3 regions of the Massilia violaceinigra genome follow, and region 1 is predicted to be linked to each of the others. Evidence: predicted binding sites of a transcription regulator. Region 1 holds the regulator's gene; each other region holds the start of a gene.
The links. The regulator FNR, encoded in region 1, switches genes on or off when oxygen is low (the NO sensors DNR and NnrR bind a similar motif). The targets are predictions, from matches to a motif close to TTGATNNNNATCAA.

Region 1 (6,716 bases):
AGCCGACCGTCTCGGCAGCTGTGAGCGCCACGCGCTAGGGGTTTTGCGCCCCGGCCGGCGCCGGACAGAGTAAACTACGCCCTTGTTCTTTTGCTGCAAGGTCGCTTCCCCATGTCTTTTGATTCCCTCGGTCTGATCGATCCCCTCGTGCGCACACTGGACGCGCTCGGCTACAGCACCCCCACCCCGGTGCAGGCGCAAGCCATTCCGGCCGTGCTGGCCGGACGCGACATGATGGCGGCCGCCCAGACCGGCACCGGCAAGACCGCCGGCTTCGCCCTGCCCCTGCTGCAGCGCCTGACCCTGCAGGGCCAGGTCGGCGCCAACGCGGTGCGCGTGCTGGTGCTGGTGCCCACCCGCGAGCTGGCCGAACAGGTGCACGAAAGTTTCCGTGCCTACGGGGCCGGCTTGCCGCTGCGGACCCACGTCGCCTACGGCGGCGTCAGCATCAATCCGCAGATGATGAAGCTGCGCAAGGGCCTCGATGTGCTGGTGGCCACGCCCGGCCGCCTGCTCGACCTGTACCGCCAGAACGCGGTCAAGTTCGACCAGCTCGAAACGCTGGTGCTCGATGAAGCGGACCGCATGCTGGACCTGGGCTTTTCGCGCGAGCTCGACGCCGTGTTCGCCGCGCTCCCGAAAAAACGCCAGACCCTGCTGTTTTCGGCCACCTTTTCGGACGAGATCCGCGCGCTGGCCGGCAAGCTGCTGATCGACCCGCTGAGCATCGAGGTCAGTCCGCGCAACAGCACCGTCAAGCGCATCCGCCAGTGGGTGGTGCCGGTCGACAAGAAGCGCAAGCCGGAACTGTTCCTGTATCTGCTGAAAAAGCACCGCTGGGGCCAGGTGCTGGTGTTCGTCAAGACGCGCAAGGGCGTGGACCAGCTGGTCGAGACCCTGCAGGCGCAGGGCATCGCGGCCGATTCGATCCATGGCGACAAGCCGCAGCCGGCCAGATTGCGCGCGCTCGACCGTTTCAAGGCGGGCGAAGCGAAGATCCTGGTGGCCACCGACGTGGCCGCGCGCGGACTGGACATCGACGACTTGCCGCAGGTGGTCAATTTCGACCTGCCGATCGTGGCCGAGGATTATATTCACCGCACCGGCCGCACCGGCCGCGCGGGCGCCTCGGGCGAGGCGGTGTCGCTGGTGTGCGCGGACGAAGTGCAGTTGCTTGCCGCCATCGAAATCCTCACCAAACAGACCCTGGAGCGGATCGAGGAGCCTGGTTTCTCGCCCGAACACCGGGTGCCGGTGACCAACACCGCCGGCGAGGTGCTGAAAAAGCCCAAGAAGCCGAAGAAAGCCAAGATCACGGGCGAGGTCTCGACCGTCGACGTGCGTTTCCGCCCGCGCTAAGTAGCCGATCCCGGCACGCTCGTGCCACATCAAGCCTTGCTGGTAAGTCATTGATATCTTGAACGATCCGCCTCGCCGCGGACGGCCCCAACGCGCTGCCGGCCGCCTGCCGCCCTGGCCTTCTCCAACGGGCATGGAACGCCGCGCGCCAACCCATGTTCCTGCTGCCGCCTCGCCGCCCCGACGCGCCCCTCATCGGCGGCGCCGGCCCAACCGGGTGCGGTGGATGATCGCCGCGAACGCCCTCGCCGCGCTGCTGGTCGTGATCTGCGTGCCCGGGCTGGCGGCCGTGTTTCATTTCACGCCATTAAGTGCCGCACAACTGGTATCGGCGGGCGCTATTGGTCTTTCCCTTGTTCTTTGGTCGGCGCTGTTGGGACTTGCACAACGCCTGCGCAGATAATGCAACGCCACCATGGCCATTCGGGCATCTGTACTGGGGAAAATGCCGCAGCTGCGCCGCTATTAGCCTGCCTGCCATGGTTCCACTGGGGTATCATACGGCTCAAGCCACAAACCGTCAGACCCCTATGCCCCAGCCTCTTCCATTCGTTCCCGCAGCCATTTTGAACGTCGCCGCGCTCAAGGCCAGCTGCGCGGGATGCAGCATGCACCAGCTGTGCCTGCCGATGGGACTCGAAAACGACGATATCACCCGACTCGACAACATCATCGGCAAGCGTCGCCGCGTCTTGCGCGACGAGCGCCTGTACCAGATGGACGAGCCGTTCCGCAACCTGTACGCCATCCGCTTCGGCCACTTCAAGACCTACCAGGTCAATGCGGGCGGCGAGCAGCAGATCACGGGTTTCCAGATGGCCGGCGAACTGCTGGGCATGGACGCCATCAGCGGCGACCGCCACCATTGCGACGCGGTCGCGCTCGAAGACAGCGAAGTGTGCGAGATTCCATTCGAACGCCTGGAAGAACTGTTCGGCGAGGTGCCCACCCTGCTGCGCCATTTCCACCGCATCATGAGCCAGGAAATCACGCGCGAGCAAAATGTGATGCTGTTGCTGGGAAATATGCGGGCCGAGCAGCGCTTTGCGGTGTTCCTGGTCAACCTGTCGGCACGCTACGCGGCGCGCGGCTACTCGGCCACCAGTTTCCAGCTGCGCATGTCGCGCGAAGATATCGGCAACTACCTCGGCCTGACCATCGAAAGCATCAGCCGCCTGCTGTCGCGCTTCAAGAAACAGGGCTGGATCGGCGTCGACAAGCGCGAAATGACCCTGCTCGACCCGGCCATGCTCAAGGCGCTGGCCGCCGGCACCGAGCAGTGCAGCCCGATGGCGTAAGTCGCAACAAGCCTGCGGGAATCAGTTTTCCAACAGGCGATAATAATGTTCACAGGTAATTATCAGGACATAATTACGGGCTTTCCTCTTCCCCGCGCGCCACATCCTGCTACCTGCCTTATCCTTCCGGCCTGTACGCCGCCGCGCACGCGTGAGGCAGCGCAAAGGCGGGGCATGGGCGCTCGCCACAATGCGCGATGCCCGCCCTCACGACCTCGGATACCGCTCGCTGTTCGCCCACCCGGAACGGGTGCGCGAACTGGTCACGGATTTCACTTCCTTCAAGCTGCTCGATGAAGTCGCCCTGTCGGCCTTCGAGCGGGTGCTGGCGCTGCTGTTCCGGCTTGAACTTTCACTCTTGCCCGAGGTCTCAACAGACGTCTTGCCGGCGCTGACGACGTGGTTCAAGGAATCACCCCAGGCCAGCCTGCGGCGCTCGATTCAGGTATGGGTAAACGGTTTGCTGGCACGCGGAACCGGCAATTCGGAATTGTTTATGGTTGATAGCGCGGAGGAGGATGCCGACATGGGAGGCAAACTTGCAACGTGCGCCGAGCAGATCGAGGAGATCGGCTTTCAAAACGGGTGTGCGGAAGGTAAGGCGGAAGGACAAGTCATTGCCCTACGCGGGGCGCTGGGCAGCCTGTTGCGCAAGCGGTTCGGCGAATTGCCGGGGCCGGCAACGCAACGCATCGGTCAGGCCACTCAGGCAGAGCTTGAACAGTGGTTCGAGCGCAGCCTCAACGCGCCCAGCCTGCAGGCGGTGTTTGACGATGGCGCGGCATCCACTTGACCCGAACTCTCTCGCGCTCCTTGGCACGGCGCACAAAATATCCAGGCTAAAACGGCGGATGCGGATCGTCCGGCACCACGACCAGATAGTAGGTCAGCATGCTGGCCAGCGCGCAAAAAGTCCAGAAGAAGAAAAAGCCGATGGTGTACGCCGCCATCGGCGAGAGCGTGATGTCGCCCACATGCAGCGCCTCGCGCGGATCGAACAGCGCAAAAAAGCAGCCTTCGGCCAGCATCGCCGCCAGGAAGGCGGGCCACAACACTTTCATCGCAAGTCGCATCTGCACTCCCCCGGTCAGTGAGCAAGGTCCGCAGCGTCGGCCTTGATCGCCAGCGCCTGCTCGCGCGGCCAGTGCCAGGCCGCAGCCAGACGCCAGTCACGCTTACCGCCTTCAACCACCACCTGCCAGCGCGCCCGTTCCAGCAGCGGCAACGCCACCGAAAAACGCCCAGCCGCATCCGGAATCACGTCCAGCTTGCGGTCCTTCTGCGGCTGGGTGGCGTGCGCCAGGTGGATGCTGAACGGCGCGCTCAAGGCCTGTCCGCCGCTGGTCAGGGTACCGGCCAGCCTTTCCGTGGCCGGATCATAGCGCGCGTCGAACCCCAGGCGCATGGCGCTGGCCACGCGGTCGCGCCGCAAGTCCTGGTTGATCGCCTTGCCCTTCGTGTAGTAGTCGTCGACCACCATCGCATCCTGGCCGCGGTAGGCGACGAAACCAAGGTTCACGCCGGCCACCACCACGATGGCGGGGCCGAGCATCAGGAGCCATGGCCAGCGGTGCTTGTACCACGGGCCGATGGAGGGAATCAGAGGTGAGGCGGTTTGCATGCGGGTCTCCTTGTTTGCTTTATTTTGGCACGATGAACACGGCTTTTTCACGCACGCTGAGCGACGGGTCGTCCACCGCCGTCAGTTCGAACTCGATGTGGTTCGATCCGGGCGCCGCCGCGCCGCGCGCCGCCGCGCTGCGTTCGACCTGCACCCGCACCGGCACCGCGCGCGTGCTGGCGCCATCGAGCACGGCCTGGTCGGTCGTGGCCAGGCGCACCGAATCGATGCCCGACACCTTGATGCGGAAGGTATGCCCGGTTTCGGCGGTATTCATGATCTGCAGGCGGTACACGTTTTCGATCATGCCGTCGCCCACTTCGCGCCCCATCGAGCCGCGGTCACGGATCACATCGAGCTTGAGCGGCGTGCGCAGCGCCAGCGCGGTGCCGAAACCGGCCACGATCAGCACCAGCAGCGCGGTGTAGATCAGCACCCGGGTGCGCAAGATGCGCTGGCCGATGCGCCTGGCCGACCACTTGTTGTCCATTGCGTTGTCGGTCGAGTAGCGAATCAGCCCGCGCGACAGGTCGATCTTGTCCATCACGCCGTTGCAGGCGTCCACGCATGCGGCGCAGCCGATGCATTCGTACTGCAAGCCCTTGCGGATGTCGATCCCGGTCGGGCACACCTGCACGCACATATTGCAGTCGATGCAATCGCCCTTCTTTTTCGCGTCCTGCGGCGTGGCCTTGGGATTGAGCGCGCCGCGCGGTTCGCCCCGTTCCTGGTCGTAGGTGACGATCAGGGTGTCCTTGTCGAACATGGCGCTCTGGAAGCGCGCGTACGGACACATATATTTGCACACCTGCTCGCGCAGCCAGCCGGCGTTGCCGTAGGTGGCGAACGCGTAGAAGCCGATCCAGAACCATTCCCACGGTCCCAGCGCAAAGGCGCCGATATTCGACAGGAGCGAACGCACCGGGGCAAAGTACGCCACGAAACTAAAGCCCGTAAACAGCGCCACCACACCCCAGGCCAGATGCTTGGCGGTTTTGCGTGCCAGCTTGTCGGCGGTCCAGGGCTGGCGGTCGAGGCGGATGCGGGCGCTGCGCGCGCCTTCGATTTTGCGCTCGATCCACATGAAGATCTCGGTGTAGACCGTCTGCGGACAGGCAAAGCCGCACCACACCCGCCCCGCGATGGCGGTGACGAGAAACAGAAGGTAGGCGGCGATGATCAGCAGCGCCGCCAGGTAGATGAAGTCCTGCGGCCACAACACCATGCCGAAGATGTAGAACTTGCGCGCCCCGAGGTCGAACAGGACGGCCTGGCGGCCGTTCCAGTTCAGCCAGGGCAAGCCGTAGAACACCAACTGGGTGATCCACACGCACGCCCAGCGCAAGCTGGCATAGCGCCCCTTCGCTTCGCGCGGATAGATTTCCTCGCGCGCGGCATACATCCGGATCACAACCGGCTTGGCGGCGGCCTCTGTCATTTTTGCGCCACCCCGGGCGCCGCCGCCAGGCTCGCCGGCGCCGGATCGTTGGACAGGCTCCATACATAGGCGGCCAGCACGTGGACCTTGGATTCGCCCAGGAACTCGTGGAAGGACGGCATGGTGTTGGTGCGGCCCTTGCGGATCGTTTCCATGATCGTCTCGGCGCTGCCGCCGTACAGCCAGACCTTGTCGGACAGGTTGGGCGCGCCCAGTGCCTGGTTGCCGACGCCGCCGGCGCCGTGGCAGGCGATGCAGGCGCCGAACTTCGTCTTGCCGAAGGAGACCTTGATCGGATCGGCGGTCAGCCCGGACAGGCTCTTGACGTAGTGCGCCACGTTCTCGATATCGGCTTCCGAGCCGACCGCCGCGCCCATCGGCGGCATCATGCCGTTACGGCCCTTCATGATGGTCGCCTTGATCACCGAAGGCTCGCCGCCGTACAGCCAGTCCTTGTCGGTCAGGTCGGGATAGCCCTTGTTGCCGCGCGCGTCGGAGCCGTGGCACTGCGCGCAGTAGGTCAGGAACATGCGCTCGCCGATCGCGTGCGCCTGCGGGTCGGCCGCCACCGCTTTCAGATCCTGGCTGGCGTATTTGGCGAACAGGGGACCGTAGTCGGCATCGGCCTTGACCAGTTCTTCCTGGTAGGCGCCGCTCGACTTCCAGCCCAATTTGCCGGCGTAGCTGCCCAGCCCCGGGTACAGCACCAGGTACACCAGCGCGAACACGATGGTGATGTAGAACAGCCACATCCACCAGCGCGGCAGCGGCGTATTGAGTTCGGTCAGGTCTTCGTCCCACACGTGGCCGGTGGTGCCGTCGCTGCCCGGTTCGACCTTGTGGGTCGACTGGGACCACAGCAGCACGCCGCAGCCAAGGATTGCCAGCACCGTGATGACGATGATGTACAGGTCCCAGAAACCGCTGGTGAAATCAGCCATGACCGCTCTCCCCCGCGTTGTCGCCGGCATCGCCCGCAAACGGCAGCGCCGCCTGCGTC
Region 2 (6,716 bases), 680 kb from region 1:
GGCGCGCCGATCACGCGCACGATGTGCTCGCACACGGCCTGCACCTGCGCGGTGCTGTCGACCTCGTCGAGCACCAGCACGAATTCGTTGCCGCCGTGGCGAGACAAGGTGTCCTGCGGGCGCATGCAGCCCTGGATGCGCATGGCCACGCTGATCAGCAACTGGTCGCCGGCCACGTAGCCGAGGCTTTCGTTGACCAGGTTAAAGCCGTCCAGCGCCAGGCACAGTACCGCCAAGCCGTCCGCGCGCTGCCGGGCGCGCGCCATGGCCGCCTGCAGGCGCTCGTTGAAGAGGCTGCGGTTGGCCAGGCCGGTGAGGGCGTCGTGGGTCGACAGGTGCGCCAGCAGGGCTTGCTGTTCGTGCAGCTCGCTGACGTTCTCGGCAATGCAGACCAGCTGGCGCGGGGTAATGCCGTCGCCTTCGCCTTCGTGCGGCACCGCGCTGATGGTCCACTGGCACCACGGGGCGCTGCCGCCGGCGCCGCCCACGCGCAGCAGCAGCGAGGCGCTGGCGCCGCCGGCCGCCACGTCCGCCAGCGCCGCGCCGAACGGCCCGCCGGGAACGGCGCCTTCGGCGCCCCCAAGCAGGATGGCGCTGGTGCCGATCAGCTGCTCCGGCGTGCGGCCGCTGAGCTGGCAAAAGGCGGGGTTGACATCGAGGATGGGAAAGGCGGCGACGCTGGCATCGACCAGCAGCACACCGTTGCTACACGCGGACAGCACCGCGGCGGCGGCGGGACTCGATCGTAAGGGATGCGCGGTGTCCAATTCCATCAGCGTCTTTCAATAAAGATTGCGAGCTTGCTGGGCCTTGCCGGGCAGACGAAACAAGCCGTCTTACCGTCGATTTATATTATACGGAGAAATATTTACCGAGCGGGAGGGAAAGATTTCTTTTTGTTGCGCCCTGGCCTTAGGTGCGTTTGCGTACAGAGGAAACGGGCGTGTTGGCGCATGCTGGCCCCATCATTAATGCAGGAGGAATACAGCATGTCTACCATCGTTGCAGGTCATTTTCAACTTCAGGACGAGATCGATCACGCGCGCCGCGAGCTGGTGCGCGCCGGATTTTCCGAAGATCGTATTTCCGCCTTTTTCCTGAACCAGCCGGGCCAGCATGACCAGACCCCGATCGGCGGCGACAACATGCAGTCTCCGGGCGCCAAGGAAACCCCGGAAGGCGTGCTGCAAGGCGCGGCCACCGGTGGCGCGCTCGGCGTGGCCGTGGGCGCGGCGACCGCCTTTGTCACCGGTCCGGCCGGTCCGATCGTGGGCGGCCTGGTGGGCGCGCACGTCGGCTCGCTGTTCAGCCTATCTAAAATGAAGGATGCCGGCGAGAAGGAAGAGGGCAGCAATGCCAACCGCTACGAACCGCGCCAGTCCGGCATGCTGATCGCCGTGGCGGCCGACCAGCCGGACCAGGAAGCGCGCGCCATCGACGTGCTGCGCGGGCTCGGCTCGCACCATATCGAGCGTGCCAAGGGCACCATCGAAGGTGGCGACTGGACCGATTTCGATCCGCTCAGCTTGCCGGTGCTGGTGCAGTAAGCCGCACCTGACGCCTCTGCCGGTTCAGCGCCGGCGGAAAGCGCGCGCCGCCCGGCCTTCGTGCCCGGCGGCGCGTTTGCATTTGTTGGCATTTGTTTACATTTCATGCTGCCTGCAACAGCGTTCAGATAGCGCTTCCCAACGCGGGGTTTTTCGGTATTATGCTCTTTACATAGTGCATCCATGTACCAGTCCAGCCAGCGCATCCGCGCCGGTGGCTGCGTGCCGACGGGAGGACGCGACCATGAACCAAGCCTGGCTCACCCTGACGAGCATGGACGGACGCGACATCGCCGCGCCCACCGAGGCCCAGCTGACGGCTGTTCTGGCCGAGCTGTACGCAGCGCCGCGCAAGACCCGGTCCAAGGCCGAGGCCAAGGGGAACGGCGCGCCCGCGCCTGCGGCTGAACCGGCCAGCGCGGCCTTGCGCTTCGGATACGACGACGGTTTGATGTATGTGATCGAAGTGAGCCGCGGGGGCGCCATCCGCTTCGAGGAATGGTCCGACCGCGACTGCGAACTGGCGCTGGCGCCGCCGCGCCGCATGAGCGCCGACCTGACCCTGGCGCAGCAGCTATGGTCGCTCATGGCGCGGCGCCAGGTGTCGCGCATCCGCGAACTCGACTGGCACTGAAACGGCTCAGTGCGCCATCAGCACCGGCACGCTCATCGACTCGAACAAGGTCCGCGTGACCCCGCCCAGGATGGTTTCGCGCACGCGCGAGTGGCCATAGGCGCCCATCACCAGCAGGTCGGCATTTTTCTGGGCGGCCAGCGCCAGCAGCGCTTCGCCCACTTGCTGGCGCTTGTGCGCCAGCGCGTGCACCGCGAAATTGGCGTGCACGCCATGCCGCGCCAGCCAGGGGCGCGGATCGGCCGCGCGCGCGTCGGCCGCCGTGTGGCTGCCGGGACCGGTATCGAACACCGCCAGGTCGACCGCGACCGCGTGGCGCAGCAGCGGCAGCGCCAGTTGCAGCGCGCAGGCCGCCTCGCGGCTGGCATCCCACGACACCAGCACGCGCTGCCCGACACTGGCGCGCTCGCCGGTGAACGGCACCATCAGCACCGGCTTGCCGGAGTGCAGTACCACATAGGCGGGCAGGTCGGCCAGCAGGCCCGGTCCGCCCTGGTCCGGATCGGACTGGCTCAATACGACCACGTCGGCCACCCGTCCATGCAGGCACAGGCCGCCGCCGGCGTCGTCGTCTATGACGCGCGCCTCGTGCGAGGCCACCGCGGCCGCCTCGCAGCGCTGGCTGAAGGCGGCCAGCGCTTCCTGCGCCTGCTCGCGCAGGAAACCCAGGTGCAGCGACAGCGTGGGGTCGCTCTGGCCGGGCGGCAGGCTGGGAAGAAGGGTGCGCGCGACCCCGGTCGGGGCCATGCCGATGAGATGGCCGCCGCCACTGTTGGCCAGCGTGATCGCCACGCCGATGCGCGCGTACGCGGACGGACTGTCGTCAACGTGGACGAGGATGGTCTGATACCCCATGAATGCTCCTGTCTCGATGGACTTGATATCCATCATCTTAAACCATCTTTCCCCAAGCTTTGATATTGCTCAATGTTGCGCACGGTAAGCGCCCTAGACTTGGGCTCGGACTTCACCACGATGACAGGAAAGCATGATGGAAATCAAAAGAGTGGCTCTCGTAACCGGGGGCATGGGAGGTTTGGGAACAGCAATTTGCCAGCGCCTGCACCGGGCCGGCTTCAGCGTGGCGGCGACCTATTCGCCAAACAACAGTTCGCCCGAGGGCTGGCTGGCGGCGCAGCGCGATGAAGGCTATCGCTTCACGGCCTACAAGGCCGACGTGGGCGACTTTGCCGACAGTGAATGGATGGTGCAAAAACTCTTGTCCGAACAGGGGCGCCTGGACGTGCTGGTCAATAATGCCGGCATCACGCGCGACCGCACGCTTGCCAAGATGCATCATGACGACTGGCTCGAGGTCATGCGCACCAATCTCGACAGCGTGTTCAACCTGTCCAAGCAGGCGATCGAGCCGATGACCGCCCAAGGCTGGGGCCGCATCATCAATATTTCCTCGGTTAACGGGCAAAAGGGCGCCTTCGGCCAGACCAACTATTCCGCGGCCAAGGCCGCGATGCACGGTTTCACCAAGGCGCTGGCGCTGGAAATGGCGCGCCATAACGTCACCGTCAACACCATCTCGCCCGGCTACCTGCGCACCAAGATGGTGACCGGGGTGCCGGACGAGGTGATGACGAGCCGTATCCTGCCGCAAATTCCCGTGGGGCGGCTGGGCGAACCGGAGGAAGTGGCGGGCCTGGTCGCCTATCTGTCGTCGGAAGAGGCGGCCTTCGTGACGGGCGCCAATATCGCCATCAATGGCGGGCAGCACATGGTCTGAGCGCGTCAGCGCACGCATCCCCGCTGGCGCGACGAGCGCGCGTCAGCGCTTCTCGGCGCGGGTCTGGCAGGCAATGCAGAGCCGCGCTTCCGGGCGCGCCTGCAGGCGCGAAAAGCCGATCGGATTGCCGCATTCCTCGCACTCGCCATAGCTGCCATCGTCGATGCGCGCCAGCGCCTGGCGCAGCGTGCGCAGTTGCGCCACGTGGTGGCCGGCCGCTTCCAGCGCCAGGTCGTTGAGCAGGCGCACGGTAGCCTTGTCGGCGGGCGAGGTTTCGACCTCCTGCACCGCCAGGTCGCGCGGGCCGGACAGCACCTCGGCCCCATCGTGGCGCGCCAGATCGGCCAGCCGCTGTTCGAGGACGGCTTTGAGGAGCGCAAGCTGCCCTGGTTCCAGTCCATTCATGATGACGCTCGGGAAAGTGAATGTTGGCACGGCCGCGTCACCGCACCGGGACGCGCGCGTGCTGATATCGAGTGTAGCGCGTTCGCGCGGCGCTGAATACCCGCGCACGCGCACGAAGCGTGCCGCCTTCGCGCGTGCGTTGCACGCGTCCGTTGCACGCATCTGTTACACGGGTCACCCTACTGCCCCTTGACCGCCTTGATATGGTCTTGCACATTCTTGAGCGCGAGCGAGACCGTGCCGGGCACGCCGCTGGCCGCCGCGCCGGCCAGTGCCACCACGGACGCGACCAGCCCGGTGACATTGGCGATCGCGGTGATCTTGCGGATTTTTTCGGTCGCGTCGGCGGTCAGCGCCATCACATGCTGCTGCGGCTGGCCCAGGCCCTTGAGCACGGCGCGGGCGGCGTCCAGGTACAGCGCATGCACGTGCTGGCGCAGCACCAGTTCCTCGTCGAGCAGGGCGAAGGCATGGTCGCGTTCCTCCTGGCTCAGCTTGGCGTCGGGGGGCGTGCGGATGGCAACCAGCGCGCGCTCATGCATGGCGGCGGCGCAGGCCGACAATTGCGCGGCCAGCGCCATGATGTCCGCCACACTGGCCAGTCCGTCTTGATCTGTTTTCATAGCACACCTCGGGTCGGTTTAGTCGGCGGCCAGGCCGGCACGGATCATGCGCAGGTCGCGCACGTAAGCGGTCAGCATCTTGCGCATCTCGGACGAGGACATCGTGGCGAGGTTCTCGCGCAGCTTCTGGTGCCCCTGCGCGACCTTGGTCAGTCCCTGGCGCGCCAGCTCGAAGCGCTTGTCGATCATGCGGTACTCGCTGGTCTTGCCCTGCACATGCGCGCGCGCCAGGGTGTACAGCAGGCGGTCCTGGGGCCGGTCGGCCAGCGGCAGGGCCACCTCGAAAAAGCCGAGCACGGTTTTCTTTTCGTTTTCGTTGGCCGCCGCGTACACATCGGTCAGGGTGATCATCGCTTCGAGCAGCACGCGCACGTCGGCGTCGCCTTCGCGCACCATGGTCTCGACGCTTTCCCTCTGATAGTGCGAGGTGACCGCGCGCGTCAGCAGGCGCGCCAGGCCGGTGTAGGCGCTCACCTGTTTCTGGCCAAGGGTGGTTTCAGCCAGCCCGGTCAGGCCCGCGCCCATGTTGTCGATCTGGGGCGTGAAATCGTAGCGCCCCTCGCCGGCCAGTGCGCTCAGGGTTTGCATGTACAGCACCACGGCTTTCTGGATCGTCACGAAATCGTTGTAGGCGGCATGCCGCTTGGCATCGTTTTCCCTGGCCACTTTGTCGGCCGCGGCCGGCAGGTAGGGCTGCTCGCGCAAATAGGTGTCGCGGTAGCGCGTGGACAGTTCGGCGTAGCCGCCCAGGCGGGCCGAGGCGTTGGCGAATTCGCGCACCTCTTCCAGATTGACCTGGTTGCTGACGCAGCCGCCCAGCAACAGGCTGGCGGCGAGAAGGGCGGAGGTGGCGAGGGTGCGAAGCGGGTTCATAAATCCTTTCAGGCGCGCGCGGAAGGGCTTGCCAGAAGTTCCCATTCTTGCGCCGATGATTTGAATGCAGTTTGCTATAGGTCAAACTTCACTGATGTTTTCATTCGCGAAATATGCCTTCGATCAAGTTGTCTATTTTGCCATGGATTAACTCGATGCGCTACGCCAATGAAGGCCGGCGACGGTGTCGCCGCGTGGATGATACTCGCAGCCGACCCAGCCGTCATAACCGAGTTCGTCGAGCAGGGCGAACAGATAGCGGTAATTGATTTCGCCCGTGCCCGGTTCATGGCGGCCGGGATTGTCGGCAACCTGCATGTGGCGGATCAGCGGCAGGTGGGCGCGGATCGTGTTGGCCAGCTCGCCTTCCATGCGCTGCATGTGATAGATGTCGTACTGCATGAACAGATTCGGCGCGCCGCACTCGGCGATCACGGCGGCGGCCTGGGCGCTGCCGGTGAGGAAGTAGCCGGGAATATCGTAGCTGTTGATCGGCTCGATCAACAGGTCGATGCCGTGCCTGGCCACTGCGGCGGCGGCGAAGCGCAGGTTGGCGACGTAGGTCTCGTGGGCGCGTTCGGGTGCGACGCCGGGCGGCAGCTTGCCGGCCAGGCAGTGCAGGCGGCCCACGCCGAGCGCGACGGCGTAGTCGAGGGCCAGCGCCACGCTGTCCTGGAATTGGGTGACGCGCTGCGGATCGCACGCCATGCCGCGCTCGCCCGCGCTCCAGTCGCCCGCGGGCAGGTTGTGCAGCACCAGTTGCAGGTCGTAGCGCGCCAGGCGCTCGGCGATCTGGTCCGCTTCATACGCGTAGGGGAAGAGGAATTCGACAGCGTCGAAGCCGTTGGCGCGGGCGGCGGCGAAGCGGTCGAGGAAGCTCACTTCGGTGAACATCA
Region 3 (6,716 bases), 750 kb from region 1:
GACATTAACGAGGGCTGCGACAAATTCGACGACCTGCTCGACGCCGTGGCCGAGCTGCGCGGCGATTCGGAAGACATCGTGCTCGGCCTGTACAACACGGGCGTGCGCACCGGCTCGGTGGGCGGCTGCGGCGGCGGTGGCGCGGCCGTCGCGCGCACTGGACGCGGCGGCACGGTGGCCCACGAGCTCGGCCACGCACTCGGACGCGACCACGCCCCCTGCGACAACGTGACGCGCTGCGCCACGCCGCACAATACCGACGACGATTATCCGCGCTACAGCGGATTTGACTCCGACAGCATCGGCGAGTTCGGCGTCGATACCGCCGACGGCAGCATCAAGGATCCCGCCAGCGCGCACGACATCATGGGTTACTCCGGCAACAAATGGATCAGCCCGTACACCTACAAGGCCCTGCTGAGCCGCATACCGGCCGTCGCCGGCCCATCGCCGGCCGCCGCCAGCCGCATCGGCCAGGACCGCGGCGACTGGATCAAGATCAAGACGCCGCAGCTGTTCCTGGTCATGAGCATCACCCGCAAGCGCGTGGTTCGGATGGGGCCGGCCTTTCATTTTCCCGCCTATCCGCAACCGCTGGGGACGATGCCGACCAGCTTCGAGGTGGAATTGCAGGACGACAAGGGCAATATGCTCAAGCATGCCTGCCTGTATGCGTCTGCGCATGCGGACGCCTGCGCCTGCGCGCGTGACGCATTTCCGCTGCGCATACGGCAAGCGATCGGCTTCGATCCGGCCGCCACGCGGCTGGTGATCTACGAATGCGGCGAGCCGGTGTTCGAGTGCCCGATCGGCGAAGCGCCGCCGCTGGAACTCGTCGTCGATGGCGCTGCGGATGCCCTGGCGCCATCGCTGAGCCTGCGCTGGAGCGCCGCCGCCGATCATCCGCTCTGGTATCTGGTGCAGTGGCGCGACGCCGTTGGCACCTGGCGCGGGCTGGCGCCGCGCACCACGGCGAGCTCGCTGACGGTGCCGAAATGGGTGTTCGGGCGCCAGCAGGCGGTTGGTATCCGGGTGCTGGCCAGCAGCGGCATTGCCACGGGCGAAGTGCGCTGGGAAGGCCAGTTGGCGCCGCCGCCCATCCTGCGCGCCGCGCGGGTGACGATCGGACTGGCCGGCATTTCCTCGGCGGCCGGTGGCACGGTCGCGATTCCGGCCTTGCTGCGCGCGAACGTCCGAACCGAACGCGGGGCGGCCCTGCCCGCCTCCCAGGTGTTCTGGTACGACCATCGCGGTACCGAAATCGGACGCGGCGGCACGCTCGACCTGCGTGCGCTCAGTCCGGGTTTTCACACGATCAGTACGGTCGTGCTCGACGCCGGCCAGGGAGCGGGCAGCCATGACTGGGACATCGAAGTACGGCGCGGCGGGCAATTCCTGCTGCATCTGAAGCAGCCTTCCTCTCACGACGCAAAGGAGTAAGCCATGCAAATCCTCAACGGCAATATCGCGTTCAACCGCAGGCGCAACGAAGGCCCACGGCGCGAAAGTACGGAAGTTGTTTTTCCGACGGCGGTCACGCAGGCCACGGCCTTGCTGATCGGCTTCGATGCGGCGTTTTCGCCGCGCGACGACCATCATTTCGGCAATCTGGAAATACGCCTGGAAACGGAGATCGATCCTCTGGCGCCGCGCCGGGTTAACGTGCACGCCGTGTTCGGCCTGCGCGACTGGTCGGGCGACTGGGACGATCATTACGAGGGGGAAGTGTTCTTCAGCGTGGTGGCGGAGTAAGCGGCGCGCGGCCAAGGCGCCGCGCGCCAGTCTTAAAACAGCAGCGACACGCTATGCAGCGCCAGGCCCACCAGCCCGCCGACGATGGTGCCGTTGATGCGGATATATTGCAGATCGCGCCCGACATGCAGCTCGAACTTGCGCGCGATCGTTTCCGCATCCCAGCTGCGGATCACGCGCCGCACCAGGGCGATGATCAGCTCGCGCTTGGCCACGATGGTCTCGGCGGCGAAGGTGCGCAGCCAGTCGTTGATGCGCTGCTGGATCGCCGGATTGCGCTCCAGCGCGCGGCTGAAGGCTTGCAGCGCTGATTGCAAGTGCGCGGAGAGCTGCGAATTTTCCGATTCGGCATCGGCCAGCAAGCGGTCGCGCACGTCTTCCCACACCTGGCCGACGTAGGTGCGGAACAAGGGATGGCTCAGGCTACTTTCCAGCAAGCCGCGCAATTTGGCTTCGTACTCGGGTGAATGGGCCAGGTTGTCGATCAGCTCTTCGGTGGCAGCCTGGAAACGCACGCGCCATTCGCTGTCTTCGCCCTGGATTTCTTCCAGCGTATTTTGCACCCCTTCCATCAGGCGTTCGTAGAATTTCTCGTCGATCGCCCGTGGCAGCCAGCGCGGGCTGTGCTCGTGCACTTTCTGGCGGATGTACGGACGGTGCGCTTCGAGCGCGCCGGAGACGATCCCGAGCAAACGCTCCAGCAGCACATGGTGCTGGCGCCCGGCTACCAGCACCGACAATACCTGCGACAGGATGGGCGCGAGCTTGACGTCTTCCAGCGCGCCGGACAGGGCTTCGCGCAGGAAGCCGGCGGCGTCCTTGTCGTCGATCATGCGCAGCAGCACCGGCACCGCGCTGACCGCCTGGTCTGCCACGGCGCGGCTGTTGGCGGGCTGCGCCAGCCAGTGCGCGGCCGAGCCGGCGAAGTCAATGCGCACCAGTTCGGCATGCACGACGTCATAGCTCATGAAATTCGTTTCGAGAAAATTGCCCAGATTCTCGCCGATCTTTTCCTTATTCGTGGGAATGATGGCGGTATGCGGAATGGGCAAGCCCAGCGGATGGCGGAACAAGGCGGTGACGGCGAACCAGTCGGCAATCGCGCCGACCATCGCCGCTTCCGCGAACGCGCCCACGAAGGCGAAAGCCGCGTGGCGCGGCTCCAGCAGGCGCGCGACGACGAACAGCACGGCCATCGCCACCAGCAGGCCGGTGGCGATCAGACGCATGCGCGTCAGCCTGGCTTGCTGCTCGCTTTCGTGCACGGAGTGGAACTGGCTCAGAGGTTGATCTTCCCGTGTTCGCCCGGATCGACGTCGGGAGTCGTGCCGGTCAGTACGGCCTTGGCCATCTCGAACAGGCTGACCACCTTGCCGGCGCTGGAATCCCAGTACTCGGCGCTGCTGGAAACGACGCGCACCAGCACGACATGCGGATCATCCGGACCGTGCGGGTACCAGGCCTGGACCGCCGGGTTCCACATGGCCTTGATCTTGGCGCGGTCGACGATGCGCTCGGCGCGGCCGCTGACCGAGACATACACATGGTCTTCCGGCTCGGCGAAGCTGACGTTCACTTCCGGGCGCGACACGATGTCTTCCCACAGTTCGGTATCGGTGGACGTGTAGAACCACAGGTTGCCGTCGTTGTCGGTTTCCTGATTGGTCATCGGGCGGCTGATGAGGCGGCCCTGTTCATTGACGGTGGTGAACATGGCGAAGCGAATCGACTTGATCTTGGACCTGAGTTCAGCCACTTGATCGGAATGGGTAAATGCTGACATGGGCTTTTCCTTCACGCTGTTCTAGGTTATTAAGAAACTATATCGTAATCGCAATAGTCATGCGCTTCTGTGCGCAAGCGAACTTACCCCGCACGCTGGCGGCATCCACGGGTCAGAAGCGGTTCAACACATCAGCTCGAAAAACTTCCCATAGGTTCAATTACGCACATTGATGTGTATCAGTCTGCGCATTGAGCGCGCGCTGATACTGAAAAAAGACCAACAAGGAGCCAACGTGAGTATTTCCGGCGATGATCCAGTGACGACCGTGCAAGACCCACATGCCTCATTCATCGAGAGCCTGGGCGTCTTCACGCGCCAGCACCGGGCTGGCCACTGGTCGGGCACGTTTGCCCAGTTCATGGACCAGGTGCTGCCGCGCGCGCCGCATCAGGTTACGCGCAGCTCGCACCAATACATCTGGGACATGATCCGCGCCACCTGTACCGAAGCGGGCGACGGCCATTTCCGCTGCCGCCTGTTCGGCGAAGACCTGTTCGGCATCGACGACGCCATCGACCGGGTGGTCGACTACTTCAAGGCGGCCGCCGCCGGTTCCGAGGTCGGGCGCCGCCTGCTCTTGCTGCTCGGACCGCCCTCGGGCGGCAAGTCGACCCTGGTGATCCTGCTCAAGCGCGGGCTGGAAGAGTACAGCTACACCGACGACGGCGCGCTGTACGGCATCGGCGGCTGCCCGGTGCACGAATCGCCCCTGCACCTGGTGCCGCACACCATGCGCGCCAGTTGCCGCAACACCTACGGCATCGAGATCAGCGGCGAAGTCTGTCCGCATTGCCGCGCGCGGCTGGAAGACCAGTACGCCGGCGACTTCATGCAGATGCCGGTCGAACGCTTTTTCGTGTCCGAATCCGGGCGCAGCGGCATCGGCACGTATGCCCCGCACGACCCCACCACGGCCGATCTGGCCGATCTGGTCGGCTCGGTCGACCTGTCCAAGGTGGCGCAGTACGGCGACGAGGGCGATCCGCGCGCGTGGTCGTGGTCGGGCGCCGTGTACGCGGCCAGCCGCGGCGTGCTGGAAATGATCGAAATCCTCAAGGTCAAGCGCGAATTCCTGTACCTGCTGCTCACCCTCACCCAGGAAAAGAACGTCAAGGTGTCGCGCTTTCCGCTCATCTACCTCGACGAAACCATTCTGGCGCACACCAACCTGGCCGAGTTCCGCAAATTCCTGCAAGAGAGCGAAAACGAAGCGCTGCTCGACCGCATGGTCATCATCCAGGTTCCCTACACGCTCAACTACAAGGAGGAAGCGCGCATCTACAAAAAACTCATTTCTTCGGCGGCCCCGGCGTTTCGCGACGTGCACCTCGACCCGCATGTGCTGCACGCGGCGGCCGTGTTCGCCATTCTGAGCCGCATCCAGGACGGCGACGAGAAAGACGTGGAGCTGGTCAAGAAAGTGCGCATTCACGCCAACGAAGAAGTCGAAGGAGTGAACCGCGCCGATGTCCGGCGTGTCAAAGAAAAGGACAAGGCGCCGGACGAGGGCCTGGCCGGAGTCTCGCCTCGCTTCGTGATCAATGCACTGTCGAACGCGATCATTCAGTCCAACCGCAAGAGCCTGTCGACCATGGACGTACTGCTGGCATTGAAAGATGGCATCGAGAGCGATGCCCGCATCGATCCCAAGAAAAAACGCAAATGGGTCGACTACCTGGTGCTGACGCGCAAGGATTTTTACAACCGCTGGGTCAAGGAAGACGTCCACAAGGCGCTGTTCGTATCGTTCGAGCAGGAAGCCCAGGATTTGCTCAACAAGTATCTCGATGAGGTTGAAGCCATGCTCGACAACCGCCAGATCAAGGACCCGATCACCAATGAAGAGCGGCGGCCCGACGAACGGTTTTTGCGCGCGGTCGAGGAAAAGATCCATATTTCGGAGTCGGGCAAGCAATCGTTCCGGCAGGAAGTCGTGCGCAAGGCGATGGGCGCCTACAAGCGCGGCACCAGGTTCAGCCTGGAGAGCCATCTTCAACTGAATGACGCGGTACAACAATATCTGTTCGAACAGCGACGCGATGTGTTGCGGCTGGTCAGCTCGGCCAAGCGTCCCGATGACGATATCCGCACCAAGATTTCCGCCGTCGAGAAGCGGCTGGTCGATGAATACGGCTACGACAGCCACAGCGCGCGCGAAGCGCTCAACTACGTAACGACCTTGCTGGCACAAGAATAGCCGGGTCCTGGAGATATGGCGTGACGGCGACAATCAACACGGCGTGGTACGACCTGTTCTCGCGCGGAGCGCGCGACTGGCTGCGCCATAACGACAAGGTGCGTGACGCCGTGCACAGCCACCTGCCCGAGCTCATTGCCGGCCCCGACCTGATCACCGGTCCGCAGGACCGCACCGTCCAGGTGCCCGTGCGCTTGCTCGAACACGCCCGCTTCCGCCTCGCCGACAGCCGCAGCCAGACCGGCGCCGGCCAGGGCGTGGGCCAGCCCGGCGATGTGCTGCAGCCCGGTTTGCCGGAGCAGGCGGACGATGGCGGCACGCCGGGCGAAGGCGGCAACCAGGAAGGCGACGTGCGGCTGCTGCTCGAATTGCCGATCGACGACGTCATGGACTGGGTGTGGGAAGAACTGAAACTGCCCGAGCTCAAGCCGAGGAACAGCGCGCGCATCGACGAGGTGGAACTGGTGCGCGAGGGCTGGGACAAGCGCGGCGCCCGCTCGCGCCTGGACCGGCGCCGTACCGTCAAGGAAGCCATCAAGCGGCGTGCCGTGCAGGCCGATCCGGTGCCCTTCACGAACGACGACCTGCGCTTCCGGCAACTGGTGTCCCGGCAGCGTCCGAGTACCGGCGCGACCATCCTGTTCGTCATCGATGTTTCGGCCAGCATGAGCGAACACGAGCGCAAGCTCGCCAAGTCCTTCTTTTTCTTCGCGCTGCAAGGCATCCGGCGCCAGTATGCCCGGGTCGAGACGCGCTTCATCGCCCATACCACCCACGCCTGGGAATTTACCGAGAGCGAGTTCTTCCAAGTCACCGGCACCGGCGGCACGATGGCGTCGAGTGCCTTCCGCCTGGTGCTGGAACTGATTCGCACCGAGCTCGATCCCGCCCAGAACAATCTCTACATGTTCTACGCGTCCGATGGTGAAAATTTTACCGAAGACCGGACCGCGACCAGCACCGCCCTGACCGAACTGGGCA

Region 2: CR152_RS29575 (universal stress protein) is a predicted target of FNR. The motif match lies at 3,096-3,109, and genes of this name have one in related genera.
Region 3: CR152_RS23450 (serine protein kinase) is a predicted target of FNR. The motif match lies at 3,705-3,718, and genes of this name have one in related genera.

Annotation. Positions count from the first base shown of each region.
Region 1 is NZ_CP024608.1:6,176,943-6,183,658, forward strand. Features, by position in the region: gene CR152_RS34730 (hypothetical protein) at 1-38, shown strand, start outside; gene rhlE1 (RNA helicase RhlE1) at 112-1,359, shown strand; gene CR152_RS33295 (cation transporting ATPase C-terminal domain-containing protein) at 1,493-1,762, shown strand; gene fnr (fumarate/nitrate reduction transcriptional regulator Fnr) at 1,890-2,657, shown strand; gene CR152_RS26540 (hypothetical protein) at 2,848-3,450, shown strand; gene CR152_RS26545 (hypothetical protein) at 3,497-3,730, opposite strand; gene CR152_RS26550 (FixH family protein) at 3,745-4,278, opposite strand; gene ccoG (cytochrome c oxidase accessory protein CcoG) at 4,298-5,716, opposite strand; gene ccoP (cytochrome-c oxidase, cbb3-type subunit III) at 5,713-6,657, opposite strand; gene CR152_RS26565 (cbb3-type cytochrome oxidase subunit 3) at 6,650-6,716, opposite strand, start outside.
Region 2 is NZ_CP024608.1:6,854,624-6,861,339, reverse strand. Features, by position in the region: gene CR152_RS29590 (EAL domain-containing protein) at 1-773, opposite strand, end outside; gene CR152_RS29585 (hypothetical protein) at 990-1,547, shown strand; gene CR152_RS29580 (hypothetical protein) at 1,792-2,181, shown strand; gene CR152_RS29575 (universal stress protein) at 2,188-3,036, opposite strand; gene phbB (acetoacetyl-CoA reductase) at 3,173-3,919, shown strand; gene CR152_RS29565 (TraR/DksA family transcriptional regulator) at 3,962-4,324, opposite strand; gene CR152_RS29560 (hypothetical protein) at 4,504-4,947, opposite strand; gene CR152_RS29555 (hypothetical protein) at 4,966-5,820, opposite strand; gene hyi (hydroxypyruvate isomerase) at 5,968-6,716, opposite strand, start outside.
Region 3 is NZ_CP024608.1:5,431,676-5,438,391, reverse strand. Features, by position in the region: gene CR152_RS23470 (M66 family metalloprotease) at 1-1,440, shown strand, start outside; gene CR152_RS23465 (hypothetical protein) at 1,444-1,752, shown strand; gene CR152_RS23460 (DUF445 domain-containing protein) at 1,785-2,981, opposite strand; gene CR152_RS23455 (pyridoxamine 5'-phosphate oxidase family protein) at 3,032-3,535, opposite strand; gene CR152_RS23450 (serine protein kinase) at 3,771-5,735, shown strand; gene CR152_RS23445 (DUF444 family protein) at 5,756-6,716, shown strand, end outside.